DNA from 4 places in the Streptomyces sp. NPDC055966 genome. Region 4 is predicted to be linked to each of the others. Evidence: riboswitches for the same ligand, from Rfam matches in the RefSeq annotation. Region 4 holds a riboswitch; each other region holds the start of a gene.

Region 1 (7,663 bases), on a different contig from region 4:
AAGCTGGACGCCCAGCTCAAGACGCTCTCCGCCGACGCCCACGACTTCGCCGACCGGGCCAGCCGGACGCAGGAGCGGATCGACCTCAAGAACCAGCAGGAGCAGGACCGCAAGAAGGCCCTCGCGGAGGCCGCGCTCAAGGAGCGGCTGCGCCCCAAGTTCGTCCTGCCGGTCACGCAGAGGGGGCTCAGCGCCTACTTCGGCCAGGCGGGCGTGAACTGGATGTCGGTGCACACGGGCATCGACTTCCCCGTCTCCTACGGCACCACGGTGATGGCCGCCACCGACGGCACCGTCACCACCAAGTGGAACAGCGCCTACGGCAACATGCTGATACTGACGGCGAAGGACGGCACGGAGACCTGGTACTGCCACCTGTCCAGCTACCAGGTCCCCGCGGGCACGTCCGTCAAGGCCGGCCAGCCGATCGCGTATTCCGGCAACTCCGGCAACTCCACCGGCCCGCACCTGCACTTCGAGGTGCATCCGGCGGGCGGAGCGGCCGTGGACCCGCTGCCGTGGCTGCGCAGCCACGGCCTGGACCCGACCTGAGCCGCGTATCCCGACGTGAGCCGTGACGGTGTGAGCCCCGCCGGTCCGGCGGGGCTCACACCTTCCACTGCTTCTACAGCTTCTCGACCGGCGCGTAGCGCAGCAGCAGCCGCTTCGGCTTGCCGTCGCCGAAGTCGATCGTCGCCTGGGCCTTGTCGTCGGCGCCCGCCACCGCGACGACCGTGCCGAGCCCGAACTGGTCGTGGGTGACCCGGTCGCCGACCGCCAGCGACACCGCCGGCTTGTCCGTCGTACGCCGCGTGGCGAACCCGGACGCGCCCGCGGCCGACGAGCGCGAGCGGGACGAGGACAGCGAGGCGGCGATCCCGGAGGCCGGGCCGGAGGAGACCGGAGCCGTCGCGCCCGTCCGCTTCCACTCCAGGTGCGCGGTCGGGATCTCCTCCAGGAAGCGGGAAGGCGGGTTGTACGACGGCTGGCCCCAGGCGCTGCGCATGGACGACCGGGTGAGGTACAGCCGCTCACGCGCGCGCGTGATGCCGACGTACGCGAGGCGCCGCTCCTCCTCCAGCTCCTTGGTCTGGCCGAGGGCGCGCATGTGCGGGAAGACGCCGTCCTCCATGCCGGTCAGGAAGACGACCGGGAACTCCAGGCCCTTGGCGGTGTGCAGGGTCATCAGGGTGATGACGCCGGCGCCTTCCTCGTCCTCGTCGGGGATCTGGTCGGAGTCGGCGACGAGGGCCACCTGCTCCAGGAAGTCGGCCAGCGTGCCCTGCTCGCCCTCCGCGCGCTCCTGCTCGAACTCCAGGGCCACGGCCGCGAGTTCCTGGAGGTTCTCGATGCGGGTCTCGTCCTGCGGGTCGGTGGAGGACTGCAACTCGGCCAGGTATCCGGTGCGTTCGAGGACGGCCTCCAGCACGGTGGCCGGTCCGGCGCCGGACTCCACGATGGTGCGCAGGTCCTCCATCAGCGTGTTGAACCGCTTGACCGCGTTGGTGGAGCGCGCGGCCATGCCGTACGCCTCGTCCACGCGCTTGAGCGCCTGCGGGAAGCTGATCTTCTCGCGCTGGGAGAGGGCGTCGATCATCGCCTCGGCGCGCTCGCCGATGCCCCGCTTGGGGACGTTGAGGATGCGGCGCAGCGGCACCGAGTCCTCGGGGTTGGCGAGAACGCGCAGGTAGGCCAGGACGTCCCGGACCTCCTTGCGCTCGTAGAAGCGGACGCCGCCGACGACCTTGTAGGGCAGGCCGACGCGGATGAAGACCTCTTCGAAGACACGGGACTGGGCGTTGGTGCGGTAGAAGACGGCCACGTCGCCCGCCTTGGCGTCGCCCGCGTCGACCAGGCGGTCTATCTCGTCGGCGACGAACTGGGCCTCGTCGTGCTCGGTGTCGGCGACGTAGCCGGTGATCCGGGCGCCCTGGCCGGCGTTGGTCCACAGGTTCTTCGGACGGCGGGACTCGTTGCGCTCGATGACCGCGTTGGCGGCGCTCAGGATCGTCTGGGTGGAGCGGTAGTTCTGCTCCAGCAGGATCGTCGTCGCGTTCGGGTAGTCCTCCTCGAACTGGAGGATGTTGCGGATCGTCGCGCCCCGGAAGGCGTAGATCGACTGGTCCGCGTCACCGACGACGCACAGCTCGGCGGGCGGGAGGTCGTGCTCGCCCGGCGGGGCGGCGACGTCCTCGGTGACGTCCTCGGCGGCGCGCTCGACGGTGCCGACCAGTTCGCGGACCAGTGCGTACTGGGCGTGGTTGGTGTCCTGGTACTCGTCGACCAGGACGTGCCGGAAGCGGCGGCGGTAGTGCTCGGCGACGTCCGGGAAGGCGCGCAGCAGATTGACCGTCGTCATGATCAGGTCGTCGAAGTCGAGCGCGTTGGCCTCGCGGAGGCGGGACTGGTAGAGCGCGTAGGCCTGGGCGAGGGTCTTCTCGAAGCCGTCGGCGGCCTGGGCGGCGAAGTCCTCCTCGTCGATCAGCTCGTTCTTCAGATTGCTGATCTTGGCGCTGAAGGACTTGGGCGGGAAGCGCTTGGGGTCGAGGTCCAGGTCGCGGCAGACCAGGGCCATCAGGCGCTTGCTGTCGGCGGCGTCGTAGATCGAGAACGACGACGTGAAACCGAGCTTCTTCGACTCGCGCCGCAGGATGCGCACGCACGCGCTGTGGAAGGTCATCACCCACATCGCGTGCGCGCGCGGGCCGACGAGCTGCTCGACGCGCTCCTTCATCTCGCCCGCGGCCTTGTTGGTGAAGGTGATCGCGAGGATCTGGCCCGGGTGCACGCTCCGCTCGGCGAGCAGGTGGGCGATGCGGTGGGTGAGCACACGGGTCTTGCCGGAGCCGGCGCCGGCGACGATGAGCAGGGGGGAGCCGGCGTGGACGACCGCGGCGCGCTGGTTGTCGTTCAGCCCCTCCAGCAGCGCCGCCGCGTCGAGTGCGGGGCGGGGGGCGCCGTCGCGGTAGTAGGAATCCCGGTCCGGCGGCACGTCGAACTTCCCGCCGAACAGATCGTCCGGAAGCGGCTCCGGAGCGTGATCGTCCTCGGGCGGCGGCGGAGGCTCCTCCTCGCGCCCGCGCGGGGGCTGGAGGTCCGCCAGGAAGCTGTCGTCAAAGAGGCTGCTCATCGCTCTCCGAGTCTAGGGCGCCCCACCGACAACCGGTCGCCGTCCCGGGAAGAAGACCGCGCGGGCGAAGGGGCGAACATCCCTTACCCAGCGGAATCACCCGATGACCCGGACGTGATTCCGGTCTCGGATCACGAAAATGTATCGGACATATCACGCACCAACCTTCACACTAGCCACACGAGTTGGCTAGGTTGCGGTCGGGCCGCGTGCGCGGCCCCCGCCGAGTCCGGCCCGTCCCGTACGGGGCACCCGGAGCCGGGGACCCACCGAACCTGGGGTGAATCGGCCGAATCCCGTCCGGGACGACGCCGTAGGGCAACCCTTCCGAACCACCGCCCGAACCCGACAGCTAACCCGGTAGGCGGACCATTGGAAGGAGTCGCCTCCCTTGGCGTCGCACCGCAAGCCGCGCCCCGGCGGGACCACCGCGGCGGGTATACGCACCCCCGCTCTCGCCACCGCCGCCCTCACCTCCATAGCCATGCTGTCCCAGACCGCCGAGGCCGCCCCGGGCACCGACCACAACCGGCCGAGCCTGGAGGAGGTGGAGAAGAAGGTCGACGACCTCTACCGGCAGGCGGAGTCGGCGACCGAGAAGTACGACGCGGCCAAGGAGCGCACCGGCAAGGAGCGCGGCCACGTCGACGCCCTCCGCCAGGAGGTCGCCCGCCGCACCGACAGCCTCAACAAGGCCCGCGAGGAGCTGGGTTCGTTCGCCGCGGCCCAGTACCGCACCGGCGCCGCCGCGCCGAGCACGGCCACCTTCCTGCTGGCGAACGACCCGCAGGACTACTTCGACCAGACCCAGCTGATGAACCGGCTGACCACGCGCGAGAAGAGCGCGGTCGACGCCTACATCGGCGATCAGGCCGCCACGATGAAGAAGCGGCGGGAGGCCGCCGAGAGCCTCCAGACGCTGACCACCTCGCAGCAGGACCTCCAGACGGCCAAGACGACCGTCCAGAAGAAGCTCGCCTCCGCGCGCGAACTGCTCTCGCAACTGACGGCCCAGGAGAAGGCGCGACTCGCGCAGATCGAACAGGCCAAGCAGCAGGAGGCGGCGCGCAAGGCGGCCGAGCTGGCGAAGCAGCAGGCCGCGGCCCGGGCCAAGCAGCAGAGCAGTTCGTCCGGCTCGTCGTCGTCCGGCTCCGGCGGGTCCACGTCCACGGGCTCGACGGGTTCCACCTCTTCGGGGTCCTCGGGATCCTCCGGCTCGTCCGGTTCGTACGACACGAAGGCCGAGAAGGCCCTCGCCTTCGCCCGCGCCCAGATCGGCAAGCCGTACGTGTGGGGCGCCACCGGGCCGGGCTCCTACGACTGCTCGGGCCTGACCCAGGCCGCATGGAAGGCAGCCGGCGTCGCGCTCCCGCGCACCACGTACGACCAGGTGAACGCCGGCACCACGGTCTCCCTGGCGGACGCGCGCCCGGGCGACCTGATCTTCTTCTACGACGACATCAGCCACGTCGGCCTCTACATCGGCAACGGCATGATGATCCACGCCCCCAAGCCGGGCGCCTACGTCCGCGAGGAGTCGGTGTACTACGGCGGAGAATCGATCATCCACAGCGTGGTCCGCCCGGGCTGATCTCCGCACCGGTGCCCACGCGCGCGTACCGGCGTTTCCCGGCCACGCGCGCGTACCGGCTGTTCTCGCGCCTCGGCTCCGCGTCCCGGACCTGGCCTGGTACGTCGTCCTGCCGGCGGCCGAGGCGGCGCGGCCCCGGCCCGGCTACGACGTACGGCGGTGGTCGACGGTGTTCCCGATGGGGATGACGGCGGCTGCGACGCTTTCCGTCGCGGCCGCCGTGCGACTCCCGTGGCTCCGGTGGCCGGGGCGGGTGCTGGTGTGGGTGGCGGTGGCGGCGTGGCTCGCGGTCGGCGCCGGAGCGGTGCGCGCGGCCCGTACGGCGGGAGGGACGGCCGTCAGGTCCACAGGACGGCGATGAAGATGTTCGCCATGGTCAGCAGGCCGACGACGCCGAAGGCACCCTTCTCGACCTTCTCCTCGTCGCGCTTGACGTAGACCAGGCCGAGGATCACGATCAGCAGGGCCAGCTTCAGACCGATCTTGATGGTGTTGATGTGGTGGTCACCGGCCTGGTTGAGGCCGACCAGCACCACTCCGGTGACGAGCATGGTGAGCGCGCCGTGCAGCATCCCGGGGACGAAGCGGGCCGTGCCCTGGCCCATCGCCTTCATCTGGGTGAGGAAACCGCCGAGCAGCGCCGCGATGCCGATGATGTGCAGGCCGACGAAGAGATGGATGAGTACGTCCATGAGGCCGGAGCCTAATCAGGGCGATGCGGTCCCTCGCCACCGGGCCCTGGCACAGCCGTCCGCACCCGGCCGTCCACCGCTGCGGATCTTGCATATATGCGGCCCATAGCACCTCACGCCTCCCGCCTGTTCCGCTTTCCGCGCATCGGTCACCACGCCACGTGAAGGGGACGACTCCGGACCGGCCGCACGATCACGTACGGTCACCTACCGATCTGTCGACGCCAGTTCCGTACACTGCGTTACCTACCCGTCACACTCCGGCCTAGCGTCCTCCCCCAGGTGACCGGCTCCCCATCACCGCCCGGGCCAGGGGCGGCGGCCGGGCACCACCGCCGAGAAGGGTCCGGCGGCGGCCCGTTCCCCCTGTGCGGGCCACCGCCGGACGCAGGCACCGCTGGGCCGGACCGCACGGCCCACGGACCGCTCGGCCGTCGGATCGTGTCGAGTCGCACGGAAGGACGTGACAGTCCAGGTGGCAGCGCACCGCAAGCCCCGGCAACGCCCGATCGGCCCCACGGCCCGGACCGCTGCCACGCTCGCCCTGACGGGCGCGGCCACCGCGACGGGCTTCGGCGGTTCGGCGCACGCCGAGCCCCCGCCGACACCGGCACAGGTGAAGGCCAGGGTGGACGCGCTGTACCAGCAGGCCGAGGCCGCGACCGAGAAGTACGACGGTGCCAAGGAGGCGGCGGACAGCACCCGGCGCAGGCTCAACGCCCTGCGCGACGAGACCGCCCGCAAGCAGGACGGCCTCAACTCGGCCCGGGAGGCGCTCGGTTCGTTCGCCACGGCGCAGTACCGCGCCGGCGGCTTCTCCCCCGCCTGGCAGCTGGCCCTCTCCGACAACCCCGACCGGTACCTGGCCGACGCCGCGTTCGCCGAGCGGGCCGGTGACCAGCAGGCCGCCGCCGTGTCCCGGGTGCGCGAACAGCTGTGGGAGATCGAGCAGTTGCGCGGCGCGGCGCGCGTCCAGCTGACGTCGTTGCGCTCCCGGCAGGCGGAGCTGCGGCGTCAGAAGACGACGATCACCGGCAAACTGGGCGAGGCCCGGCGGCTGCTGGCGCGGCTCACGCCGCGGCAGCGGTCCGCGGTCACCGGCGACGGCGGCACCCGGGGGCGTGCCTCCCGGTCCGCCTCGGACGTCCGGGACGCCCTTGCACAGGCCGGGCCCGCCGCGGCCCCCGACACGCGGGCGGCGGCGGCCGTCGGCTACGCCTACGCCAAGCTCGGCAGCCCCTACGTGTGGGGGGCGACCGGCCCGAACGCCTTCGACTGCTCGGGCCTGGTCCAGGCCGCCTACCGCTCCGCCGGCATCTCCCTGCCCCGCACCACCTACGCCCAGATCGACGCGGGCCGCCGCGTCTCCCGCTCCGAACTGCGGCCCGGGGACCTGGTGTTCTTCTACTCCGGCGTCAGTCACGTCGGCATCTACGTGGGAGGCGGACTGATGATCCACGCCCCCAACCCCTCGGCGCCGGTCCGGCTGGCCCCGATCGACCTGATGCCGTTCGCGGGGGCGACCCGGGTGGTGTGAGGGCGCCCCCCAGGGGTCCCGGAGCCGGTCGGGGTCAGACCAGGCGGCGGGCCGTCGCCCAGCGGGTCAGCTCGTGGCGGTTGGACAGCTGGAGCTTGCGCAGGACCGCCGAGACATGGGACTCGACCGTCTTCACCGAGATGAACAGCTGTTTGGCGATCTCCTTGTAGGCGTAGCCGCGGGCGATCAGCCGCAGCACCTCGCGCTCGCGCTGGGTGAGGCGGTCCAGGTCCTCGTCCACGGGCGGGGCGTCGGTGGAGGCGAAGGCGTCCAGGACGAACCCGGCCAGCCGCGGCGAGAAGACCGCGTCGCCCTCCTGCACCCGGAAGATCGAGGCGACCAGATCGGTGCCCGTGATGGTCTTGGTGACATAGCCTCGGGCGCCGCCGCGGATCACTCCGATCACGTCCTCCGCCGCGTCCGACACGGACAGCGCGAGGAAGCGGACGGGCTGCTCGGCGTCCGCCATCAACGCCGCGCACCGGCGCAGCACTTCGACCCCGCCGCCGCCCGGCAGGTGGACGTCGAGGAGGACCACCTCGGGCCGGGTCGCGGTGATGACCGTGACCGCCTGGTCGACGTCCGCTGCCTCCCCGACCACCTCGACCCCGGTCTCCGCGGTCTGGCCGATCTCGGCCTGGACACCGGCGCGGAACATCCGGTGGTCGTCCACGAGCACGACCCGTACGTGCCGTCCGGCCGCGCCGGCCCCC
Region 2 (7,663 bases), on a different contig from region 4:
AGCGCGCCCAGGCCCAGTTGGAGCGCGAGTGGCTGGACCGGCTCGGCACGGTGGCGGGCCGCGCCGACGAACTGTGCCGGTTCGCCGTCCTGTTCGGCGACCCGCAGCTCGCCCTCACGGCTGTCCAGCGCGTCCTGGCGGTGACCGCCGAGGAGGTCCAGGAGGTCGCCAAGGCCCGCCTGCGCCCCGACAACCGCGCGGTCCTCGTCTACGAGCCGAAGTCCCCGGAAGCGGCCCCCGACGCCGACGTGCCCGAGGACCCGGAGCAGGAAGCGACCGTAGAGGCCGGCAACGAGAACGAGGAGACGGCCAAGTGACCGAGCAGCTCGCCAGCATGGACTTCCACCCTCAGCCGCGGCCCGGCGAGGCCAAGCCGTGGGCGTTCCCGGCCCCCGAGCGCGCGGCGCTCGACAACGGCCTGACGGTGCTGCGCTGCCACCGCCCCGGCCAGCAGGTCGTCGCCGTCGAGGTGCTGCTCGACGCGCCCCTGGACGCCGAGCCGGCCGGTCTGGACGGCGTCGCCACGATCATGGCGCGGGCCTTCTCCGAGGGCACCGACCAGCACTCCGCCGAGGAGTTCGCGGCCGAGCTGGAGCGTGCGGGCGCCACGCTCGACGCGCACGCCGACCACTCCGGTGTCCGCATCAGCCTGGAGGTGCCCGCCTCCCGCCTCGCCAAGGGCCTCGGCCTGCTCGCCGACGCCCTGCGCGCGCCCGCGTTCGCCGAGAGCGAGGTCGAACGGCTGGTCCGCAACCGCCTGGACGAGATCCCGCACGAGCTGGCCAACCCCACCCGCCGGGCCGCCAAGGAGCTGTCCAAGGAGCTGTTCCCGGCCACCTCGCGCATGTCGCGTCCGCGCCAGGGCACCGAGGAGACGGTCGAGAAGATCGACGCGGCCGCCGTACGCGCCTTCTACGACCGCCATGTGCGCCCCTCGACGGCCACCACGGTCGTGGTCGGCGACTTCACCGGCATCGACCTGGACGCCCTGCTCGGCGACACCCTGGGTGCCTGGAGCGGTACCCCGGGGCAGCCCCGGCCCGTGCCGGCCGTGAGCGCCGACGACACCGGCCGCGTGGTCATCGTGGACCGGCCCGGTGCGGTCCAGACGCAGCTGCTGATCGGCCGCGTGGGCCCCGACCGGCACGACCGCGTGTGGCCCGCGCAGGTGCTCGGCACGTACTGCCTGGGCGGCACCCTCACCTCCCGCCTGGACCGCGTCCTGCGCGAGGAGAAGGGCTACACCTACGGTGTGCGTGCCTTCGGCCAGGTCCTGCGGTCCGCCGCGGACGGCACGGGTGCCTCCCTGCTCGCCATCAGCGGCTCGGTGGACACGCCGAACACCGGTCCCGCGCTGGACGACCTGTGGAAGGTGCTGCGCACCCTCGCGGCGGAGGGACTGACCGACGCCGAGCGGGACGTGGCCGTCCAGAACCTCGTCGGGGTCGCGCCGCTCAAGTACGAGACGGCGGCGGCCGTCGCGAGCACGCTGGCCGACCAGGTCGAGCAGCATCTGCCCGACGACTTCCAGGCGACGCTGTACCGGCAGCTGGCCGCCACGGGCACGGTGGAGGCCACGGCCGCCGTCGTGAACGCCTTCCCGGTGGACGGCCTGGTGACCGTCCTCGTCGGTGACGCCTCGCAGATCAAGGCGCCGGTGGAGGCGCTCGGCATCGGCGAAGTCAGCGTGGTCGCGGCCGAGTAGGGCACGCACGCGTGGGGCCCTGACCGCCTACGGGCCGTCAGGGCCCCTCGTCGTTCCGCGCCCTTCCCCAGATGCCCGATTTGGGACGGAGGTTGCCTGTCTGCCCTGTGGGATGCGCTACAAAAGCCCGGTTCGGTTTGGGGACCGGCGGCAGGCCCGCCTAGCGTCGTCCGGGCTGTTCGTCAGGCAGTGCGCCGCACCCGCGGCACCGGACAGCCATCGCCGAGTCCCCGTACGGCGCGAGCCAGGGGAGCCGGGGACCCACAACGTCCCCTGGGGTGAATCGGACGCCCACGCGTGCGCGTGGGGGCCGTAGGAGACCTTCCTGCTCCGAACCCGTCAGCTAACCCGGTAGGCGAGAGGGAAGGAAAGGACCAGCCACTCCATGGCGTTCATGTGCGCCACCGGGAAGCACCGCAAGCCCGGCCGGGTCACGCGCACCGCCGCTCAGGCGGCCGGCGTCGCGGCCCTCACCACCGGTGTCATCGGCACCCTCGCGGCCTCCCCCGCGTCCGCCGCCCAGAACTCCGTCGAGCAGACCGGCCTCACCCCGGTGATCAGCGTGGGCGACGACATCGCCGAGCAGATCGACGCGCAGGCAGCCGCCCAGCGGCAGGCCGCCGCGCAGAAGGCGGCCGAGGAGGCCGCGGCCCGGCGGGCCCAGGAGATCCACGAGACCAAGGCCCGCGCCGCACGCGAGGCGGAGCGCGAGCGGCTGAACCGCTTCGTCGCCCCGATCGCGGACTCGTACGTCTCCACGGGCTACAAGGCCAGCAGTTCCCTGTGGTCCTCCGGTTCCCACACCGGCATCGACTTCCACGCGGCCAGCGGCACGCCCGTCCACGCGGTCGGCTCCGGCACCGTCGTCTCCACCGGCTGGGGCGGCGCGTACGGCAACCAGATCGTGATCCGGATGGCCGACGGCATGTACACCCAGTACGGCCACCTGTCGTCCCTCGGCGTCACGGTGGGCCAACAGGTCACCCCGGGCGAGCAGATAGGCCTGTCCGGCGCGACCGGCAACGTCACCGGACCGCACCTGCACTTCGAGGCCCGTACGACCCCCGACTACGGCTCGGACGTCGACCCGGTCGCCTATCTCCGCGAGCACGGCGTGAACGTCTGACGCGCACGGCGCACGAGACACGGCATCCGAAGCCCCGGCTCACCGAGCCGGGGCTTTCGTCGTTTTTCCACGGTGTCCTCGGTGCGCTTACGGGAGTCGCTGTCCAAAAAATATCCATGGATTCCGGCCCGCCGTCGGAAATTCTGGCTCATTGCAATAGAGTCACGGAACACGCGTCCATCGTCGACGTGTCACGGGGATTAAGGCGGAGGTCGGTCATGCGTATTCCGGCGCACTCGGTATGCACAGCGATCCGGGACGACATCGTCGCCGGTGTCCACGAGCGCGGCAGCCGCCTCACCGAGGAAGTCCTGGCCCGCCGCTACGGCGTCTCGCGCGTCCCCGTCCGCGAGGCCCTGCGCACGCTGGAGGCGGAGGGCTTCGTGGTGACGCGCCGGCACGCGGGCGCGTGCGTGGCCGAGCCGACCGAGCAGGAGGCGGCCGACCTGCTGGAGATGCGGATGCTCCTGGAGCCGCTCGGCGCCGCCCGAGCCGCGCAGCGGCGCACGGAGGCACATCTGAAGGTGCTGCGCGGCCTGGTCAGACTGGGCCAGGAGCGGGCCAGGCGGGGCAGCAGCGAGGATCTTCGGTCACTGGGCGGCTGGTTCCACGAGACGCTCGCCCAGGCCTGCGCGAGCCCCTCGCTGACCTCGATGCTGACCCAGTTGCGCCACAAGATCGCCTGGATGTACGCGGTGGAGGCGCTGCCGACCCCGGTCGAGTCCTGGGCGGAGCACGGCGCGATCGTGGACGCGGTGGCGCGCGGCGACGGCGAGCGCGCGCGGGCGCTCACGGCTCTGCACGGCGAGCGCGCGACGGCCGCGCACCGGCTTCGCTTTTCTGCCGGCGGCGAGGGTGTGAGGACTTCGCAACACGCCGTAAACATGACCGGCCTGCGTCATTAACACGAGCGCCGTATACAAAGAAGAGTAATTCGGTGGCGGTGTATTCTTGCTGCCTGAATTCAGGTGTGTTCACGCATTGTGGAAGACCGTGCCAAACGGCGAAGCCGCGCCGCCCCGGAAAGGGCGACGCGGCTTCGGTGTTCCGTGTTCCGGGCGGGGCCGGATCAGACGGTCTCGGGCAGCTCCTCCAGGCCCTCGGAGACCAGCTTGGCCAGACGCTCCAGGGCGATGTCCGCGCCCTCGGCGTCGGAGGCGAGGACGATCTCCTCGCCACCCTGGGCGCCCAGACCCAGGACGGCCAGCATGGAGGCCGCGTTGACGGGGTTGCCGTCAGCCTTGGCGATCGTCACCGGGACGCCTGCGGCCGTGGCGGCTCGGACGAAGATGGAGGCGGGGCGGGCGTGGAGGCCCTCGGCCCAGCCGACGTTGACGCGGCGCTCAGCCATGTGTTGCTGCCCTTCGGTGTTCAGGGTTGTCTAGACCAGTTTCCCATATCGCGAAGCGTGTCCGGAGCGGACCCTCGTCCCCTCCGGTGTGACATCGGACCGCGGCCTCGATCCGACTTCCGTCCCCCACAGACTGCCTCGCGCCGTTGTCGGACGCGAGCCGTACTCTGGGGCCCATGCAGAGCTCGGCGGACCGGCAGGACCGGTACGAGTACCCCGCCCACTGGGAGGCGGACGTGGTGCTGCGCGACGGGGGTACCGCGCGCATCCGGCCCATCACCATTGATGACGCCGACCGCCTGGTCAGCTTCTACGAGCAGGTCTCGGACGAGTCGAAGTACTACCGCTTCTTCGCGCCGTACCCACGACTGTCCGCCAAGGACGTCCACCGCTTCACGCACCACGACTTTGTGGACCGGGTGGGACTCGCGGCCACCATCGGCGGCGAGTTCATCGCCACCGTACGCTACGACCGCATCGGCGCCGACGGCATGCCCGCCTCCGTGCCGGCCGACGAGGCCGAGGTCGCCTTCCTCGTGCAGGACGCCCACCAGGGCCGCGGAGTCGCCTCCGCCCTGCTGGAGCACATCGCGGCCGTCGCGCGCGAGCGGGGCATCCGCCGCTTCGCCGCCGAGGTGCTGCCCGCCAACACCAAGATGATCAAGGTGTTCACGGACGCCGGGTACACCCAGAAGCGCAGCTTCGAGGACGGCGTCGTCCGCCTGGAGTTCGACCTCGAACCGACCGACCGCTCGCTCGCCGTCCAGCGCGCGCGGGAACAGCGCGCCGAGGCCCGCTCGGTACGGCGGCTCCTCGCGCCCGGCTCGGTGGCCGTCATCGGCGTCGGCCGCGCCCCCGGCGGCGTCGGCCGCAGCGTCCTCGGCAACATCCGGGACGGCGGCTACGGCGGCCTGCTGCACGCCGTGAACCAGGCCTTCCCCGAGGACTGCAAGGAGATCGACGGGGTGCCCGCGCACCGCTCGGTGCGGGACATCGACGGCCCGGTCGACCTCGCGGTGATCGCGGTACCGGCCGATCACGTGCCGGCGGTGGTCGCGGAGTGCGGCGAACACGGCGTGCAGGGACTCGTGGTCCTGTCCGCCGGATACGCCGAGAGCGGGCCCGACGGGCGGGAGCGGCAGCGGGCGCTCGTGCGCCACGCGCGCGCGTACGGCATGCGGCTCATCGGCCCCAACGCCTTCGGGATCATCAACACCGCCCCCGGCGTCCGGCTGAACGCCTCGCTCGCCCCCGAGATGCCCCGCCCCGGACGCATCGGCATGTTCGCCCAGTCCGGCGCCATCGGCATCGCCCTGCTGTCCCGGCTGCACCGGCGCGGCGGCGGCGTCACCGGGGTGACGGGCGTCTCCACGTTCGTCTCCGCCGGCAACCGCGCCGACGTCTCCGGCAACGACGTCCTCCAGTACTGGTACGACGACCCCGAGACCGACGTCGCCCTCATGTACCTGGAATCCATCGGCAACCCGCGCAAGTTCACGCGGCTCGCGCGGCGCACGGCGGCGGCGAAGCCGCTGGTCGTCGTGCAGGGGGTCGGCTCCGCCCCGCAGGGGCACGCGGTGCGGGCGACGCGGCTGCCGCACGCCACCGTCTCCGCGCTGCTGCGGCAGGCCGGAGTGCTGCGCGTCGACACGATCACCGAACTGGTCGACACGGGCCTGCTGCTCGCCCGGCAGCCCCTGCCGGCCGGGCCGCGCGTGACGATCCTCGGCAACTCCGAGTCGCTGGGCGTGCTGGCGTACGACCGCTGCCTCGCCGAAGGACTGCGCCCGTCGCGCCCGCTGGACCTGACGACCGCGGCGACGGCGGAGGACTTCCACCGGGCGCTGGGAGCCGCGCTGGCGGACGACACGTGCGACGCCGTCGTCGTCACCGCGATCCCCGCGATCGGAGAAGGCTCGCCGGGGGATGCCGAGCTGGCGCAGGCGCTGCGGTCGGCCGCGGCGGCGGTGCCGGGCAAGCCGGTGCTGGTGGTGCATGTGGAGCTGGGGGGACTGGCCGAGGCCCTGTCGGCCGCGGCGAGCACGGCACCGCAGGCCGTCGAGAGGACTCCCGGGACCGCCGGAACCGAGGGCGCCGCCCCGCCCTTCCGCCCGGCGGGACGGCTGCCCGCCGAGGGAGCGGCGTCCGACAAGGCCATCCCCGCCTACCCCGCAGCCGAACGCGCGGTGCGCGCCCTCGCCGAAGCCGTCAAGTACGGGCAGTGGCGGCGGGAGGCGGCGGAGCCCGGGAAGGTGCCCGAGTACGACGACATCGACGAGAAGGGGGCCGCGCGGCTGATCGGGGAGCTGCTCGCGCGCGGAGAAGGGCTCACGATCTCCGCCGCCGAGACCTGCGAGCTGCTCGGCAAGTACGGCATCCCCGTCCGCCAGGCCCTGCCCGCCCCGACCGCCGACGCCGCCGCCGACGCCGCCCGCACCCTCGGCTACCCCGTGGCCCTCAAGGCCACCGCCCCCCACCTGCGGCACCGCGCGGACCTGGGCGGCGTACGCCTCGACCTCGCGGACGAGGAGCAACTGCGACGGGCGTACGCCGAGTTGACCGAGCTGTTCGGGGCGCCGGAGGAACTGCGGCCGGTGGTGCAGGGCATGGCGCCCCGAGGTGTCGACACGGTCGTCCGCGCGGTGATCGACCCGGCCGCCGGCGCCGTGCTGTCCTTCGGGCTGGCCGGGGCCGCCTCCCAGCTGCTCGGGGACATGGCGCACCGGCTGGTCCCGGTCACCGACCGCGAGGCGACCTCGCTCGTACGCGCGATCCGTACGGCCCCGCTGCTGTTCGGCTGGCGCGGCTCCACCCCCGTCGACACCCCTGCCCTGGAGGAGCTGCTGCTGCGGGTGTCCCGGCTGGTCGACGATCATCCGGAGGTGGTCGCCGTCACCCTGGAACCGGTGGTCGTCGCCCCGCACGGCGTGAGCGTCCTCGGCGCCACCCTCCGCCTCGCACCCCCGCCCGCCCGCGACGACCTCGGACCGCGCACGATGCCGGCGTACTGAGCGGACGAGATGGGGGAGAGGAGGGAGATGGGGGAGAGGGGGACTTCATGGAGATCGCCGGCCGGCGACTGCCCGAGGGCAGCTGGTGGGACTGGGAAGTGATCGTCTGGGACACCGGCCTGCTGCGGCTGGCCGCCGGGTACGACCTGACGTACCACCACGGCCTGGAGGTGGTCCTCACCGACCCGTGCTTCGTCTCGTGCCCCGCGACCTTCCAGGACCCCGTCTTCCGGGAGCCCACCGCACAGGAGACCGCGCGGCTGCGGCGGGCGCTCGGCGGGGCACCGCCCGTCGTGGTCGCGTTCGAGGCGGACGCCGGCGGGCCCGGACCGGTCTCCTGCCTGATCGCCGCCGAGCGGCTGGACATCGTGCCGGGGCTCGTCCGTCGGCACGACGACGGGCGGGCCACGCGCGCGTGAACGGCCCGCCTCGGTCCCGGTGACTGGCCCGGAGCGGCCCTGCCCACGGAT
Region 3 (7,663 bases), on a different contig from region 4:
GTCCCTCCAGAGGCGGCTGCTTCAGATTTGAAGCAGTAGTACACAGGGGACCCTACCCCATGCTTAAAAGTTAAAGCAATTGAATTCGGGAGCGACTCCAGCGATTCACGAGGAGGCGGGCGGCGGCTGGGACGACGAACACGACGACCGGCGCCGCCACGGCACATCCCCCGTCCCGGCCTCGGCGTCCTCGTCCTGCAGTCCCCGCGCGACGCTCGTGAAGATCTCCTCCAGCTGCCCCACCTGCGCGGGCGTCAGCCGGTCGAAGAGGGTGCTGCGCACGGTCTCGACGTGCCCGGGCGCCGCGCGCTCCAGCACGGCCATCCCCTCGTCCGTCAGTACGGCGATGCTGCTGCGCCTGTCCCAGCGGCAGTCCTCCCTGCGCACCAGCCCGTCCCGCTCCAGCCGGGTCACCGCGTACGTCAGCCTGCTGCGCGTGATCTTCACCGTCTCGGCGAGATCGGTCATGCGCAGCCGTCGCTCGGGTGCCTCGGAGAGGTTGGCCAGCACCGAGTAGAAAAGGTGGGGCATGCCGGCGTCCTGCTGGAGCTGCCGGTCCATCGCGTCCTCCAGGAGGTGGGTCGCGGCCATGTACGCGCGCCAGGCGCGCTGCTCCTCGGGGCTGAGCCAGCGGGTCGTCATGCGGCCAGTGTAGGTTTGTTTCAAACTTGAACCAAGATCCCGGCTTCGCGGACCCGGACTCCGCAGACCTCGCAGACCTCGCAGGGAGAGTGCGCCCGATGTCGTACCCGTATGTGCTGCTGTCCGCCGCCGTCTCGCTCGACGGCTACCTGGACGACACCGGCCCCGAGCGCCTGCTGCTGTCCGGCCCGGCTGACTTCGACCGGGTCGACGAGGTGCGGGCCGCGTCCGACGCCATCCTCGTGGGCGCCGGCACGATCCGCGCGGACAACCCGCGACTGCTGGTCAACTCGGCCGAGCGCCGCGCCGCCCGGGTCGCGGAGGGCAAGCCCGCATACCCCCTCAAGGTGACCGTCACCGCCTCCGGCGACCTCGATCCGGCCGCGAGGTTCTGGCACACCGGCGGCGCGAAGGTCGTCTACACGACCGACGCCGGTGCCGAGCGCGCCGCACGGCTCCTCGGCGACAGCGCCGAGGTCGTCCCGCTCGGCCCCGGCCTCGACTGGCCGGCGCTCCTGGAGCACCTGTACGTCGTGCACGGCGTGCGGCGCCTGATGGTCGAGGGCGGCGGCACTGTCCACACCCAGCTCCTCCAGCAGGGCCTCGCCGACGAACTCCAGCTGGTCCTCGCCCCTCTCCTCGTCGGTGACCCGGCCGCCCCGCGCCTGTTCGGCCCGGGCGGGTACCAGGCCGGCCGCCTCCGCCTCACCGAGACCCGCCGGATCGAGGACGTCGTCCTCATGCGCTACGAGCCCACCGCTCCCGGCACCGGAGCCGCCCCGGTCGCCGCTGACCGCCACTGGCTGCGCATCGCCTGCGAACTCGCCGCGCTGTGCCCGCCCTCGGAAACGGCGTTCAGCGTCGGCGCGGTGGTCGTCGCGGCCGACGGCACGGAGCTGGCGCGCGGCCACTCGCGCGAGGGGGGCGACCCCGTGGTCCACGCGGAGGAGGCGGCGCTGGCCAAGATCGACCCGGCCGACCCGCGGCTGGCCGCCGCCACGGTCTACAGCAGCCTGGAGCCGTGCGCCCGCCGCGCGTCCCGGCCCGTGCCGTGCGCCGAGCTGATCCTGCGGGCGGGAGTGCGCAGGGTGGTGACGGCGTGGCGCGAGCCGGACACGTTCGTGGAGGCGGCCGACGGGAGCGGGGTTCTGGCGCAGGCCGGGGCCGAGGTGGTCGTACTGCCGGAGTACGAGGCGCGGGCCAAGGCGCCGAACGGGCATCTGCTGCGGTGAGCCGCCGCGCCCCTTCGGGGGCGCGAAACACTCAGGGCCCGGAATCCACTGGATTCCGGGCCCTGAGTCTTCAGTAGCGGGGACAGGATTTGAACCTGCGACCTCTGGGTTATGAGCCCAGCGAGCTACCGAGCTGCTCCACCCCGCGTCGTTGTGTCTCAAGAGTACCCCATGCGAAGGGGTGCTCGCACACCGCTTGATCGCGGGGCCCGCTGCCCGGTGATTCCGGGGCCCGCCGTCATGACGTCTTCACCGACGGTGACCGAGCGACCGCCGTCCGCATAACATCTGAGACACCATCAAAAACGCCGAGACCCCTGAACCGTGGCCAACTCGCCCGATTTGATTTTGTATTGGCGTATGTGTCCGGCCGGAAAGCATTAACGATCAAGCCGAACGGCTTGGAAAGTGCCTCGCGGGTCTATTAACGTTCGATAACGCAGCGCGGTCGTCCCAGCCGTCACAAGAGGCGGCTCCGTGCGCACGCGCCGAATCCCGCGAGGGAACCGGGGAACCACCACCTTGGGGTGAATCACGCGGACGCCGACGTGAACTCACTGAGTCCACGCCCGGTATACGCGCGTAGGAGACCTTCCTGCTCCGAACCCGTCAGCTAACCCGGTAGGCGACGGAAGGAAAGGAGTACGCCCGCGTGGCGTCCAACCGGCTTGCCCCCGAAGCCCCGTCCATACCGGCGTCCGACGAGCCCGAACCCTTCGGCTACGGCTCCTACCACGCCGAAGAGGGCACGTGGGAGGAGTGGAACCCCACCGAGGACTCCGTCGACCGGGTCCGCGGCCGGCACCGGGTCGCCAAGCAGCGCAGCGGCTTCGCCCGCAGCTCCACCGTCCTCGGCGTCGGCGTCGTCGCCGCCGTCGGCGCGGGCGGCATGGCCAGCGCCCACACCGGCAAGCCGCCGGTCTCCATCTCCCTGCCGGACTCCGTGAGCCACCTCTTCGAGGGCGGCTCCACCGAGGCACCGAAGTCCACCACCGCCACCGGGCTCTCCGACGTCGGCATGCACACCGAGAGCGGCAGCAACGGCGACGCCGGCGAGGCCCTGCGCAACCGGATCATGGCCCAGGCCGAGCAGCAGCGGAGCAAGGCCGACAGCCGGGCCACCGCCGCCAGGCTCGCCACCGCCGAGCAGCAGACCGCCGACGCGGCCGCCAAGGCCGAGAAGGACGCCGCCGCCAAGGCCACGGCCGCCAAGGCCACGGCGGAGGCCGACGCCGCGAAGGCCGCTGAGGCCAAGCGCCTGGCCGAGCTGGCCAAGCAGTACACGCTGCCCGTCGTGTCGTACACGATCACCGGCACCTTCGGTCAGCCCGGCGCGATGTGGTCCTCCGGCTACCACACCGGTCTCGACTTCGCCGCCCCCACCGGCACCCTCATCAAGGCCGTCCACGGCGGCACCGTCACCCAGGCCGGCTGGGCCGGTGCCTACGGCTACCGCACCGTCCTGACCCTGGACGACGGCACCGAGCTGTGGTTCTGCCACCAGTCCTCGATCGGCGTCTCGGTCGGCCAGAAGGTCTCGACCGGCGACGTCATCGGCCGGGTCGGCGCCACCGGCAACGTCACCGGCCCGCACCTGCACCTGGAGGTCCACCCGAACGGCCAGGCCACCGCCATCGACCCGGCGCCGTGGCTGCGGGACAAGGGCCTCAACCCCTGACCCGTCCGACCCTCCGGGTGATCGTGGCGCCGGTGGCGGAATGAGATCATCCGTCGCCGGCGTTGACGTGAAGCATGACTTCCTTGCGCACACTCGGCAGTTCGGATCTCCAGGTCTTCCCCCTCTCCCTCGGCGGCAACGTCTTCGGCTGGACCGCCGACGAGGAGACCTCCTTCGCCGTGCTCGACGCCTACGCGGCGGCCGGCGGCAACTTCATCGACACCGCCGACGCCTACACCGCCTGGATCGAGGGCAACAAGGGCGGTGAGTCGGAGACGATCATCGGCAAGTGGGTCAAGGCCCGCGGCAACCGCTCCGATGTCGTCATCGCCACCAAGGTCAGCCAGCACCCCGAGTACCAGGGCCTGTCCGCCGCCAACATCAAGGCCGCCGCCGACGCCTCCCTGCGCCGCCTGGACACCGACTACATCGACCTCTACTACACCCACTTCGACAGGCCCGAGGTCCCGGTCGAGGAGATCATCGGCGCCCTCGACGAGCTGGTGAGGGCGGGCAAGGTCCGGCACATCGCCGCCTCCAACATCAGCGCCGAGCGGCTGCAGGAGTCCCTCGACTTCTCCGCGCGCGAGGGCCTGGCCCGGTACGTCGCCCTCCAGCCGCACTACAACCTGGTCTCCCGCGACACCTACGAGGGCGGGCTGCAGGAGGTGGCCGCCAAGGAGAACCTGGCCGCGGTGCCGTACTTCGCGCTCGCCTCGGGCTTCCTCACCGGCAAGTACCGCCCCGGCACCACGGTCGACAGCGCCCGCGCCGGCCGGGTGCAGGAGTACGCGGACTCCGAGCGCGGCCAGAAGGTCCTCGCCGCCCTGGACGAGGTCGCCGCCGCCCACGAGGCCCCGCTCGCCACGGTCGCCCTGGCCTGGCTCGCGGCTCAGCCGACGGTCACGGCCCCGATCGCCTCGGCCCGCACGGTCGAACAGCTCCCCGCACTGCTGGGAGTGGCGGACCTGAAGCTCACGGACGAGGAACTGACGAAGCTGACGGCGGCGTCGGCCTGATCCCTCCCGGCGGCGCCGGGCCCCGCGCGAGCCCGACGGCCTACGACTGGTACGGGTTGTACGCGGGGTATGCGGGGTACGGCGCCGCCGGATACCCATACCCGTACGGGTACCCGTTCTGCGGATGCGGGGGAGCCCAGCGCGCCGGAGCCGGGGCGGTGGCCCGGGCGGCGTACTCCAGGGCCGGCCGCGCCGCGTCCCTGCGCCGCCAGAGCGCGTCCAGCAGCTCGCCCTCCCGTACGACGAAGTCGGTCCCGGCCCGCCCCGTGCGCCCGCGGTGCCGCAGCAGCGCGAGCGTCGTGGCGTACTCCTCGTAGCGCGCCACCTCCCGCGCCGCCGGCTTCCCGCCGTGGTGGCGGGCGTAGTCGCGCGCCGCGCGCCGCGCCCGCATCGACCCCAGCGCGTCCGGCTCGGCCGGCCCCAGCCACCCGGCCAGCACGTACACGGGCAGCTCCGCGCGCACGGTCCGCAGCTCCCGCTGCCGCGTCCAGATCGCCAGCCAGGTCAGCAGTCCGAACACGGGCACCATGAAGCAGCCGTAGACGGCGAAGAACCCGAACTCGCCGAAGGTCGAGGAGCCGTTCCAGAAGGCGTGCATGCTCATCGCGAGCAGCAGCCCGCAGACCGGCAGCAGCACCCGCCGCGCGCGCTGCCGTGGCGCGGAGAACGCGGAGAGGCCGAAGCCGAGGCCGGTCATGGTGGTGAACAGGGGGTGCGCGAACGGCGACATCACGATGCGCACGAAGAAGGTGGCGGCGGTGACGGAGGCGATGCCGCTGTCGCCGGAGAGCTGGTCGGCCCCGAAGGCCGTGCCGAGGTAGAGGATGTTCTCGGTGAACGCGAAGCCGGTGGCGGTGATCCCGGCTATCACCATCCCGTCCACGATCCCGGTGAAGTCGCGCCGGCGGAAGAGGAAGACCAACAGCACGGCCGCGGCCTTGGCGGACTCCTCGACGATCGGCGCTATCACGGTGGCGCCGAGGGTGTCGGCGCCGGCCGGATCGGCGGTGGCGGTGGCTATCCACCTGGTCGCGAAGCTGTTGGCGACGATGGCTATGAGCGCCGCCGCGCAGGCGCCCCAGGCGAACGCGAAGACGAGGTTGCGCCGGGGGCCCGGCGCCACCCGGTCCAGCCAGCGGAAGGCGGCGGTCAGCCAGGGCACGGGCAGCACGGCCAGCCCGAGGCCGACGAGGAACCCCTCGGTACCGGTCTGCCGGCGCACGAGCGCGAGGATCACCAGCCCGGACAGCGCCAGGAGCGTGATCAGCGCCCCGTACCGCACCGATGCGCGCTGCCACCAGTGCGGATGGCGGAGCACGGGACCGCCGGGGGCGGGCGGATACGCGGGATACGGGGGACTGGTCGGACTGATGGCCACGGCATCGACCCTAACGGTGACGGGACGAGGGGCTGGAGCGGATTACCGGACCGGGAAGGTCCGGCTCGGTCAGGCGCTCTTGTGCGGTACGCGCCGGAACAGCAGGTCGTTCACCACATGACCCTTGTCCAGTCCCTGCCCCTCGAAACGGGTCAGCGGCCGGAACGCGGGGCGCGGTGCGAAACCGCCGTCCGCCTGCGTGTTCTCGAAGTCCGGGTGTGCGGTGAGGACGTCGAGCATCTGCTCGGCGTACGGCTCCCAGTCGGTCGCGCAGTGCACGAGCGCGCCGGGGCGCAGCCTCGTCGCGGCGAGGGTGAGGAACTCGGGCTGGATGAGCCGCCGCTTGTGGTGCCGCTTCTTCGGCCAGGGGTCCGGGAAGTAGACGCGCAGCCCGTCGAGCGCGTCGGGCGTGAGCATCTCGCGGAGCAGGATGATCGCGTCGCCGTTGGCCACCCGGACGTTGGCCATGCCGCCCTGGTCGGCGAGGTTCAGCAGATTGCCCTGGCCCGGGGTGTGCACGTCGACGGCGAGGATGTTGGTGTCCGGGTCCCCGGCGGCCATCTGCGCGGTGGCCTCGCCCATGCCGAAGCCGATCTCCAGCACGACGGGCCGGTCGTTCCCGAACAGCTCGCCGAGGTCGATGACCTGCTGCCCGTCGATGTCGAGCCCCCACACGGGCCACAGCCGCTGGAGCGCGTCGGCCTGCCCGGCCGTCACCCGGCTGCGCCGCGGCTGAAAGCTCCGGATCCGCCGCTCGAAGTGCGACCCGGCGGGATCGGCCTTGGGCCCGTCGGGAAACCGCGGTTCGCCCTTGGCCCGGGTGTGCCGGATGGACGAACCGGGTGCGTGGGGGTCGGCCGGAGCGGGGGCGTCGGGGGTGTTCAGCGAGTCAGACACAGTAAGACCGATTTTACGGCGCTCCGCAGCCACCCTCGGCTCCCGCCGGGGCTCCCCGCTCGGCCGCCCGGCACGCCCCCGGTCGCCGAGGCCCGGCGCACCGGCTCCCGCCGCGGCCCGGATCCGAGGAGCCTGCCGGGGTCCCGCCCTGTCGCCCGGCCCGGCGGGCGCGTCCTCGTTCGGTGTGTGCGCGGCTCTCGTGTTTTCCCGGTTGAGGTGGCCGTCTGGGGCGGTCAGCGCCCTCGGCTCCCGTCCGGCCTGGGGTTTGCTCAGTCGACCGTGCCGAGCATGTCCAGCACGCGGCGTCCCACTTCCCGGCCGATGGGCAGGGAGGCGGTGGCCGCGGGGGAGGGTGCGTTCAGTACGTGGACGGCCCTCGCGCCCTCGCGGATGAGGAAGTCGTCGACCAGCGTCCCGTCCCGCAGCACCGCCTGCGCCCGCACCCCGGCCGGGGCACGCACCAGGTCCGCGGGCTCCGCCCCGGGCAGCAGTCTGCGCACGGCATCCAGGAACGCTCCCTTGGACACCGACCGCCGCAGCTCCCCGGCGCCGTATCTCCAGTGCTGCCGGGCGATCGCCCACGATCCCGGCCAGGCCACGGTGCCGGCCAGCTCCCGGGGCCGCACGACTCCCCAGCCGTATCCCTCCCGGGCCAGCGCCGGCACCGCGTTGGGCCCGATGTGCACGCCGCCGTCGATGCCCCGGGTCAGATGCACGCCGAGGAACGGGAACGCCGGGTCCGGCACCGGGTACACGAGGCCGCGCACCAGCTCGGGGCGCGCCAGCTCGTAGTACTCCCCGCGGAACGGCACGATCC
Region 4 (7,663 bases):
GCCGGGCTTGAACCCGTCGTGCTCCCGGGCCGTGGCGCCCTTCTTCTGCTCCGTCACCTTCGCGCCCTTGGGCGGGGTGAAGGTGAACGTGGAGGCGGCCGGCCTGGCGAAGGAGACCTCGGTGAAGCCCGCGTCGACGACGGCGGCGCCGCCGCTCTTCGGGGTCAGCGTGAACTTCAGCGGCATGCCCGTCTTCGCGTCGACCGCGATGCTGATCGCGCCGACCGTGGTGCCCGACTGGCGCGGCTTGATCAGCAGCTTGTAGGCGGCGCGGCCGGCGACCTGCTCGGTGCCGTCGACGGTGACGGACGTGGTGCCGTCCACCGCCTTCAGCGCCTGGTCGGCGAAGTCCTTCGGCGTGGCCGGCGGCTGCTCGGCCCTGCGGTCCTTGCCCGTCTCGGGGGAGGTGCTGTGGGAGACGGAGTTGGTCTTGCTGTCGTAGCCCCAGACGTTCGTGCCGTCGTGGATGAGGCTGTACTCGGAGCCGCTCTCCAGCAGCGAGATCTTCTGCTTGTCCGGGCCGTCGGCGGCGACGCGCAGCGTGTGCGTGCCGGAGACCAGCTCGGTGAGCTTGGCCTGCGGGTCGGCGGAGGAGCCGGCGCCGGCGCCCTTGCCGGCCCCGGAGGCCAGGCTGCTCTCCAGGCCGCCGAGGTTCGGCAGGCCGAGGTCGGTGCTGATCTTCACCGTGCCGGACAGCTGCTGCACGTCCGACTTGGCGATCTTGTCGATGAGCTGCTTCGCGGTGATCTTGGGCAGGTCCGGGTCGCCCGAGGCGGCGAGCGCCGGGACCAGCCCGATCGTGGCCGCCGCCACGCCCACCACCGCGACCGGGACCGCGTAACGCGCGGCCTTGCGGCGTCCGGCGTGCGGGTTCTCGTCCCGCGCGACGTCCACCGCGTCATCGGATTCGTACGGTGCCATGTGTGCCTTACCTCCGTCGTCGGCGGCGGCTTTCCTCACGCTGGTCCACCCTGAGCCGCCATTCTCACCCGAATCGGTGAGGAGTGGTGATGTCCGTGTTCCCCATCTCACCAAATCGGCCATGAGGAAGCGTCAGACCACGGAGCCAACTCCGTGTACGCCTGCGGTATGACACGTAGGGGCGGCGACCACCGGGACCCCTAGGGGCCGGGCCCGGTCGCACGGATGCCGAAGGGCGCCGTACGGCCGTGTGCCATATCGCGGACACGTCAGCCACTGTCAGCGGGGACGAGCCGGTAGGCCGTCGCGGGCCGGCACGCCGTCGTGGGTGGCCCGGGGCCTCAGCCCGCGCGGTGCACCACCGCGTCGCACAGCTCCACCAGAGCCGCCTTGGCGTCGCAGTCCCGCAGCGGCGACAGCGCGGCCCGGGCCTCCTCGGCATAACGCACGGTGTCGCGGCGGGCCTGCTCCAGCGCGGGGTGCGCGCGCAGCGCGGTCAGGGCCTCGGCGTGCCGGGCGTCGTCGGTGAGGTCGGAGTCCAACAGCTCGCACAGCGCGAGGTCCTCGGGCAGCCCCAGCCGGGCCGCGCGCTCGCGCAGCCGGAGTACGGGCAGCGTCGGGATGCCCTCGCGCAGGTCGGTGCCCGGGGTCTTGCCGGACTCGTGCGAGTCGGAGGCGATGTCCAGGACGTCGTCGGCGAGCTGGAAGGCGACGCCGAGCCGCTCGCCGTACTGGGTGAGGACGTCGACGACCGTCTCGTCGGCGCCCGACATCATCGCGCCGAACCGGCACGAGACCGCCACCAGCGAGCCGGTCTTGCCGCCGAGCACGTCCAGGTAGTGCTCGACCGGGTCGCGGCCGTCCGAGGGGCCCGCGGTCTCCAGGATCTGGCCCGTGACCAGCCGCTCGAACGCGAGGGCCTGCACCCGGACCGCCTCGGGCCCGAGGTCGGCGAGGATCTGGGAGGCACGGGCGAAGAGGAAGTCGCCGGTGAGGACCGCGACGGAGTTGCCCCAGCGGGTGTTGGCGCTGTCCACACCGCGCCGCACGGCCGCCTCGTCCATGACGTCGTCGTGGTACAGCGTGGCGAGGTGGGTCAGCTCCACGACGACGGCCGACGGCACGATGCCCGGCGCGTAGCGGTCGCCGAACTGCGCCGCGAGCATCACGAGCAGCGGCCGGAACCGCTTCCCGCCGGCCCGTACGAGGTGCTGCGCGGCCTCCGTGATGAACGGGACCTCGCTCTTGGTGGCCTCGAGCAAGCCTTCCTCGACAGCCGCCAATCCGGCCTGGACATCGGCTTCGAGAGCCTGGTCCCGCACGCTCAGCCCGAACGGCCCGACGACGGTCACGAGGGGTCTCCTGTCTGCTGGTGTCTGCTGGCGATTACACGGTTTGTCGATAGGTCGCTGCCATCACTCAAGTCAGCGTATCCGGTCCTGTTTCGATCACCGATAGCGCCCACCGGTCCGGCCCGGGCGCTATTGGATCATGGCCGCTTTGTTTTCGATCAGATGGTAAGAACGGACATTCATCGACTTAACAGGACACCTTGCGCTTTGTCGCGAACCGAGGGGCGAGCGGAGTAACGGCTCCACCCTCACCCGCGGGCCATCTCACACCCACCCCTCACCCCATCCCTCGCCCACCCCCCTTTCCACGTCCCCCTTCACGACCGGCGCCACTCCGAGCGCGAGTCCCTGAAATCCGCTATGTCCCCTTTATGACTATTTGATACTTCGTGAGTTGGGTCACGGACGCCCATGTCCGCACACCGGCCGCCGAACCGCCCGTTCTCCTTGCCCGGCGCGCGAGTTGAGGGTTGGCAACCGCAAAGGATCAAGCACCACATAGGGTGCAGTTCAAGGTCAAACAGGACGTTGTGTGATTCCGGCACTTGTTCCCGACATGTGCTCTCGCATACGTTCCGGCTCGCTGGGCGGACGCCGAATCCTGCCGCCGCCCGCACAACCATCCGCGAACTCATTCGTACGGCAGGAGCGGGGGACCCAGGTAAGTCGCCGGACCGGTCGGCACACGTCGCACCGGAACGGCTAGGGGTGAAGCCGCGCCTTCTCGCGAAGGCACGGCCGGGCACCTCCCCGCCCGAACCCGACAGCTCACCTCGCAGGCGCCGGAGAGGAACTCCCCATGTCTGCTGCCGCTCAGCACAGCCGTACCCGCACCAGCCGTCTCATGCGCACCCTCGCCGTCGCCGGCACCGGTGCCGCCGTCCTCGCGATGCCGCTCATCGGCGCCACCAGCGCCTCCGCCGCCACCAGCACGCCCTCGACGGCCGCCGCGACCACGTCCCTCGTCCACACGTCCGGGTACACGAACACCCTCGACGGCTGGATCCGCGAGTCCCTCTCGATCATGGCCCAGAAGGGCATCCCCGGCTCCTACAACGGCATCTTCCGCAACATCATGCGGGAGTCCTCCGGCAACCCGCTGGCCATCAACAACTGGGACTCCAACGCCGCCGCCGGCATCCCGTCCAAGGGCCTGCTCCAGGTCATCGACCCGACCTTCCGGGCCTACCACGTGACCGGCACCGCGTTCGACCCGTACGACCCGGTCGCGAACATCACCGCGGCCTGCAACTACGCCGCCGCGCGCTACGGCTCGATCGACAACGTCCACAGCGCGTACTGAGACACCGGTCAGCCGGTCGGAAACAGTCTTTCGAGGACGACGGCGACGCCGTCGTCCTCGTTCGACATGGTGATCTCGTCGGCCACCGCCTTCAGTTCGGGATGCGCGCCGGCCATGGCGACCCCGTGCCCGGCCCAGTCGAACATCGGGATGTCGTTGGGCATGTCCCCGAAGGCCAGCGCCTGTCGGGCACCGACGCCGAGCCGCTCCGCGGCGAGCGCCAGCCCGGTCGCCTTGGTCACCCCGGACGGCTGGAGCTCCACGGTCCCCGGCCCCGACATGGTGACCGTCGCGAGCGAACCCACCACCGCGCGCGCGACGGCCGCCAACTCGTCGTCGGACAGGGCGGCATGGCGCAGCAGCACCTTGCTGATGGGCTTGTGCCACAGGTCGTCGCGCCGGTCGACCCGCACCGAGGGCAGGGTCGGGTGCGGCATCCGGTAGCCGGGCTCGATGAGCGTGAGCCCGTCGACGCCGTCCTGGTCGACGGCCGCGTAGACCTGCCCCACCTCGGCCTCGATCTTGCCGAGCGCCTCCTCGGCCAGTTCCCGGTGCAGCCGGACCGACCAGAGCAGGCGCCCGCCCCCGGCGTCGTAGACCTGCGCGCCCTGTCCGCACACCGCGAGCCCCGCGCAGCCGAGGCGCGCGAGCAGCGGCCGTACCCGAGGGGCCGGACGGCCCGTCACCACCAGATGCCGGGCACCGGCCCGCGCCGCCCGCGCGAGCGCGGCGAGCGACCGGTCGGAGACCGTGTCGTCGCCCCGCAGCAGCGTGCCGTCCAGGTCAGTGGCGATCAGTGCGTATGCGGCTGCCATGATCAGAGAATACGGACGCGGGGCCTGTCCGACTCACCTTGCCGTACTGCGTACTTACGTGCTCATCACCCCCAAGTGGCGCCCGCCGTCGGCCTGATGACACTGTCGGGGTCCCCTGTATGCCGTCGCCGTCCCCGGATGCGGCCGCTTCGTCAGCCGTGGGCCGCCGCCAGGTGCTTCGCCAGTCGCGGCGAGGCGAACTCCGTGCCGCACACGAAGCGCATCACCGGGCCGTACGACGCCGCCGCCGGCAGGCCGGTGAAGTACAGGCCGGGGACGGAGGAGACGCAGCCGGGGCCGAGCCTCGGCGCGCCGCGGCTCACGGCCAGCCGGGTGCGCAGGCCGTGGCCGAGGAAGTCCATCGCCGCGATGTCGACGCGGTAGCCGGTGGCCGCGATGACGTGGTCGGCGGCGAGCCGTTCCACGCCGTCGGCAGGGGTCTGCCCGCGCGGGCCGGTTCGGGAGCGGGAGAACGTGCGGACGGTGAGGACGGGGCTGCCGTCCGACGCCTCCGCGCGGACGATCCGCTCGACTTCCTGCACCTGTACGGCGCTGTCGAACCGCTCGCGCAGCCACCAGGCGCCGAGCGGTCCGAGGACGCGGCGGACCAGGTAGTGACGGGCGGCCTCGGGCAGGTGGCGGTAGGGGTGCGGGTAGTAGCTGAGCGCCCACAGCGACCAGGCGCGGCCGAAGGGGGATGCGGGGCGCAGCCTCGGCTGCTCCCAGGGCGGGGCGCCGAAGGCGACCCGGCCGCGGCCGCGCGCGACCACGCGCACGCGTGCGCCGGCTTCGGCGGCGAGCGCGGCCGTCTCCAGCGCGGACTGGCCGGCGCCGACGACGATCAGCTCCCGGCCGGCGAACCGCCCGAGGTCGTGGTGCTGGGAGCTGTGCGAGAGCGGTCCGGTGGCGGAAGGCCCGTCGGGTGCCGCGCCCGCGAGTTCCGGCGGAAGGTGGGCGAGGCCGGACAGGCCGGTGGCGACGACGACCGCGCGCGCGGTGCACAGCTCTCCCGAGTCCAGCTTGAGTTCGAAGCCGCCGCGCGCGTCACGGTCGACGGACACGACCCGCACCCGCTCCAGGCCGGGCAGCAGCTTCTGCTGGAACCACTCGCCGTAGGCGACGAAGGTCTCCACCGGGATGATGTCCTCGTCAGCCACCAGGCGGCGGATGCCGGCCGCGTCGCAGTAGTCGGCGAGGGTGTGGCCGGGCTGCGGGCAGTCCAGGCTCGACGCGGCGGGTGTCGACTTCAGGAGCATGCCCTCGGGCATGTGGGCGCGCCAGCTGACCATGGGGTCGCCGAAGACGCGGACAGGGATGCCGCGCGCGCGGAGATGGGCGGCGGTGGACAGGCCGAACGGCCCGGCCCCGATGACTGCAACCGGTCGAGTCACGAAGTCCCTCCCCAGGACACGGTGCGCCACTCTTGCTCGTCTTGGTGGCTTGGCCTACTTCGTGGAGGTGTTGCCGCCGCGGCGGTTGGTCCGCCACAGCTGATACAGGTGCTTCGCGCCCGGGCGCACGAAGCGGGCGAGCATCGTGAGGAACGGCAGCGGGTCGTCACCCGCGAACCAGGCCAGCTCCGTCCCGCTCGCCTTCGCCGGTGCGTGCGGCGTCGTGTAGCCGCTGCGGCGGTAGGCGAGGAGGGCGGGCAGGTCGATGTTCTCCACGACGTAGCGGTGGCCGGCGCGCTGTTCCCCCTCCGGTACGGCGCGGCCGGTCAGGTGCAGGTGCAGGGCGCGGACCACGTCCACCCCCGACTCGTTCTCGAAGAGCCGGAACTGGGCGCCCATGCGGGGGTTGAAGTCCAGGAGTTTGTACTGTCCGTCGCGCCGGTCGAAGCGCAGGTCGAGGTCGATGATGCCGCTGAAGCCGATCTGTTTGATGAAACGCGCGGCGAGGTCGGCGAGTTCCGGGTTGTCGACGACGTAGGCGTTCGCCGTCATCCCGGCGTGCGGCGGCCACGAGCGGACCTTGACGCCGGTGAACAGCGTGAGCGGGGTGGAGTCGGGGCCGAAGCAGGCGTGCACGATCCAGTCCTCGGCCTCCTCGCGCGGGAGGTACTCCTGGAGGATCACGCCCGGCTCGTCGCCCCAGTCGCGGGCCAGGGCGAGCAGGCCCTCCCGGGTGGCGATCCGTGTGGTGCCGTTCACGGCGGGCCGGCGCCGCCGTACGAACGCCTCGCGGTTCTTGGCCACCACCGGGAAGCGGGCCGTGTCCGCGAAGGCGACGATGTCGTCGTACGACTCCGGGAACGCGGCCGACGGGCTGGCGATGCCGTGCTCGACGCACAGTTCGTGCAGTCCCTGTTTGCTGGCGAGCCGGCGCGGCAGCCCCGGCTCGACCCTCGGGAAGAGAAAAGATCCGGCCAGCTCGTCCTGGTGCTCGGCGATCAGGACGGCGGCCTCTTCGTCGGTCGGTATCAGGACGGTCGGGCGGCCGATGCGACGGCCGACGCGCAGCAGCCCGTCGACCAGGTGGCTCGGGTCCTCCGCGCCGGTCGTCGGCCACACGAACGCCTTCTTCAGATAGCGCGAGGACGCCGCCGGCGTGTACGGATCCTCGGTGATGGCGTACATGGGCACGCCGAGGCGGCCCAGACTGCGAATGGCGCCGACACCGCCGTGGTGCAGCGGATAATCGCCGAACTTGACGATCAGCCCCGGCACGTCACGGTCGGCCTCGAACGGCACACTGACGGCGTCTCCGGCCACGGGTCCCCCCACGTGTCCCCCCAAACGGAACGGATCCAGCCCGTCCGTGTCCCCAAAGGACGCTAAGCCGGAATTGCCCACTCCGACAAGGCCTATTCGGAGCCTATTCGGACATTGCGAACCCTTTAGGTATCGTGCGGGCAACCTTCGGGGCACCTGGCGGGACGTGCACCGGGGCACGCCTCGGGGCTCTGCCCAAGACATGCGTCACGGCCGTAACGTGTGGCGCGACCACATGGAACGCATCGCCATGCATGGCCCGGATGAGAGTGAGGCAGCACCCCATGCCCCCCTTCGACGTCCCCGAGGGCGACCCCTTCGGCCCGCACAACCTTCCCTATGGCGTGTTCTCGCCCTCCGGCAGCACGGAGCGGAGGGTCGGCGTCCGGCTCGGGGACCACGTCCTCGACGCGGGCGCGGCGGCCGCCGCCCTCGGCTCACCGCACCAGGCGCTGCTCGCCCGCCCCACCCTCAACGCCCTCATGGGCGCCGGCCGCGCGACGTGGTCGGAGGTACGGGACGCCGTCACGGCCTGGGTCACGGACCCCGCGCACCGCGAGG

The links. Region 4 has a riboswitch for cyclic di-AMP ahead of ACFC8N_RS37325 (transglycosylase SLT domain-containing protein). Riboswitches for the same ligand answer to the same signal wherever they lie in the genome.
Positions count from the first base shown of each region.
Region 1: it holds a riboswitch for cyclic di-AMP, as region 4 does, so the genes downstream of both, ACFC8N_RS29160 (NlpC/P60 family protein) here and ACFC8N_RS37325 (transglycosylase SLT domain-containing protein) in region 4, are expected to answer to the same signal.
Region 2: it holds a riboswitch for cyclic di-AMP, as region 4 does, so the genes downstream of both, ACFC8N_RS06390 (M23 family metallopeptidase) here and ACFC8N_RS37325 (transglycosylase SLT domain-containing protein) in region 4, are expected to answer to the same signal.
Region 3: it holds a riboswitch for cyclic di-AMP, as region 4 does, so the genes downstream of both, ACFC8N_RS09760 (M23 family metallopeptidase) here and ACFC8N_RS37325 (transglycosylase SLT domain-containing protein) in region 4, are expected to answer to the same signal.

Region 1 covers NZ_JBHJYK010000015.1:67,571-75,233, reverse strand. The annotation lists gene ACFC8N_RS29170 (M23 family metallopeptidase) at 1-552, shown strand, start outside; gene pcrA (DNA helicase PcrA) at 626-3,130, opposite strand; cyclic di-AMP (ydaO/yuaA leader) riboswitch at 3,342-3,514, shown strand; gene ACFC8N_RS29160 (NlpC/P60 family protein) at 3,522-4,721, shown strand; partial or broken gene ACFC8N_RS29155 (hypothetical protein) at 4,810-5,082, shown strand; gene ACFC8N_RS29150 (hypothetical protein) at 5,060-5,413, opposite strand; gene ACFC8N_RS29145 (NlpC/P60 family protein) at 5,889-6,950, shown strand; gene ACFC8N_RS29140 (response regulator transcription factor) at 6,985-7,663, opposite strand, start outside.
Region 2 covers NZ_JBHJYK010000002.1:463,476-471,138, reverse strand. The annotation lists gene ACFC8N_RS06400 (pitrilysin family protein) at 1-317, shown strand, start outside; gene ACFC8N_RS06395 (pitrilysin family protein) at 335-1,705, shown strand; cyclic di-AMP (ydaO/yuaA leader) riboswitch at 1,916-2,078, shown strand; gene ACFC8N_RS06390 (M23 family metallopeptidase) at 2,091-2,831, shown strand; gene ACFC8N_RS06385 (GntR family transcriptional regulator) at 3,050-3,736, shown strand; gene ACFC8N_RS06380 (HPr family phosphocarrier protein) at 3,901-4,182, opposite strand; gene ACFC8N_RS06375 (GNAT family N-acetyltransferase) at 4,359-7,193, shown strand; gene ACFC8N_RS06370 (hypothetical protein) at 7,241-7,612, shown strand.
Region 3 covers NZ_JBHJYK010000004.1:18,190-25,852, reverse strand. The annotation lists gene ACFC8N_RS09775 (MarR family transcriptional regulator) at 106-642, opposite strand; gene ACFC8N_RS09770 (dihydrofolate reductase family protein) at 741-1,874, shown strand; tRNA gene ACFC8N_RS09765 (tRNA-Met) at 1,949-2,022, opposite strand; cyclic di-AMP (ydaO/yuaA leader) riboswitch at 2,351-2,519, shown strand; gene ACFC8N_RS09760 (M23 family metallopeptidase) at 2,527-3,552, shown strand; gene ACFC8N_RS09755 (aldo/keto reductase) at 3,627-4,571, shown strand; gene ACFC8N_RS09750 (PrsW family intramembrane metalloprotease) at 4,612-5,949, opposite strand; gene trmB (tRNA (guanosine(46)-N7)-methyltransferase TrmB) at 6,019-6,846, opposite strand; gene lhgO (L-2-hydroxyglutarate oxidase) at 7,116-7,663, opposite strand, start outside.
Region 4 covers NZ_JBHJYK010000022.1:120,441-128,103, forward strand. The annotation lists gene ACFC8N_RS37315 (outer membrane lipoprotein carrier protein LolA) at 1-921, opposite strand, end outside; gene ACFC8N_RS37320 (polyprenyl synthetase family protein) at 1,263-2,273, opposite strand; cyclic di-AMP (ydaO/yuaA leader) riboswitch at 2,888-3,068, shown strand; gene ACFC8N_RS37325 (transglycosylase SLT domain-containing protein) at 3,073-3,576, shown strand; gene ACFC8N_RS37330 (HAD family hydrolase) at 3,585-4,391, opposite strand; gene ACFC8N_RS37335 (FAD-dependent oxidoreductase) at 4,544-5,782, opposite strand; gene ACFC8N_RS37340 (ATP-grasp domain-containing protein) at 5,837-7,081, opposite strand; gene fahA (fumarylacetoacetase) at 7,387-7,663, shown strand, end outside.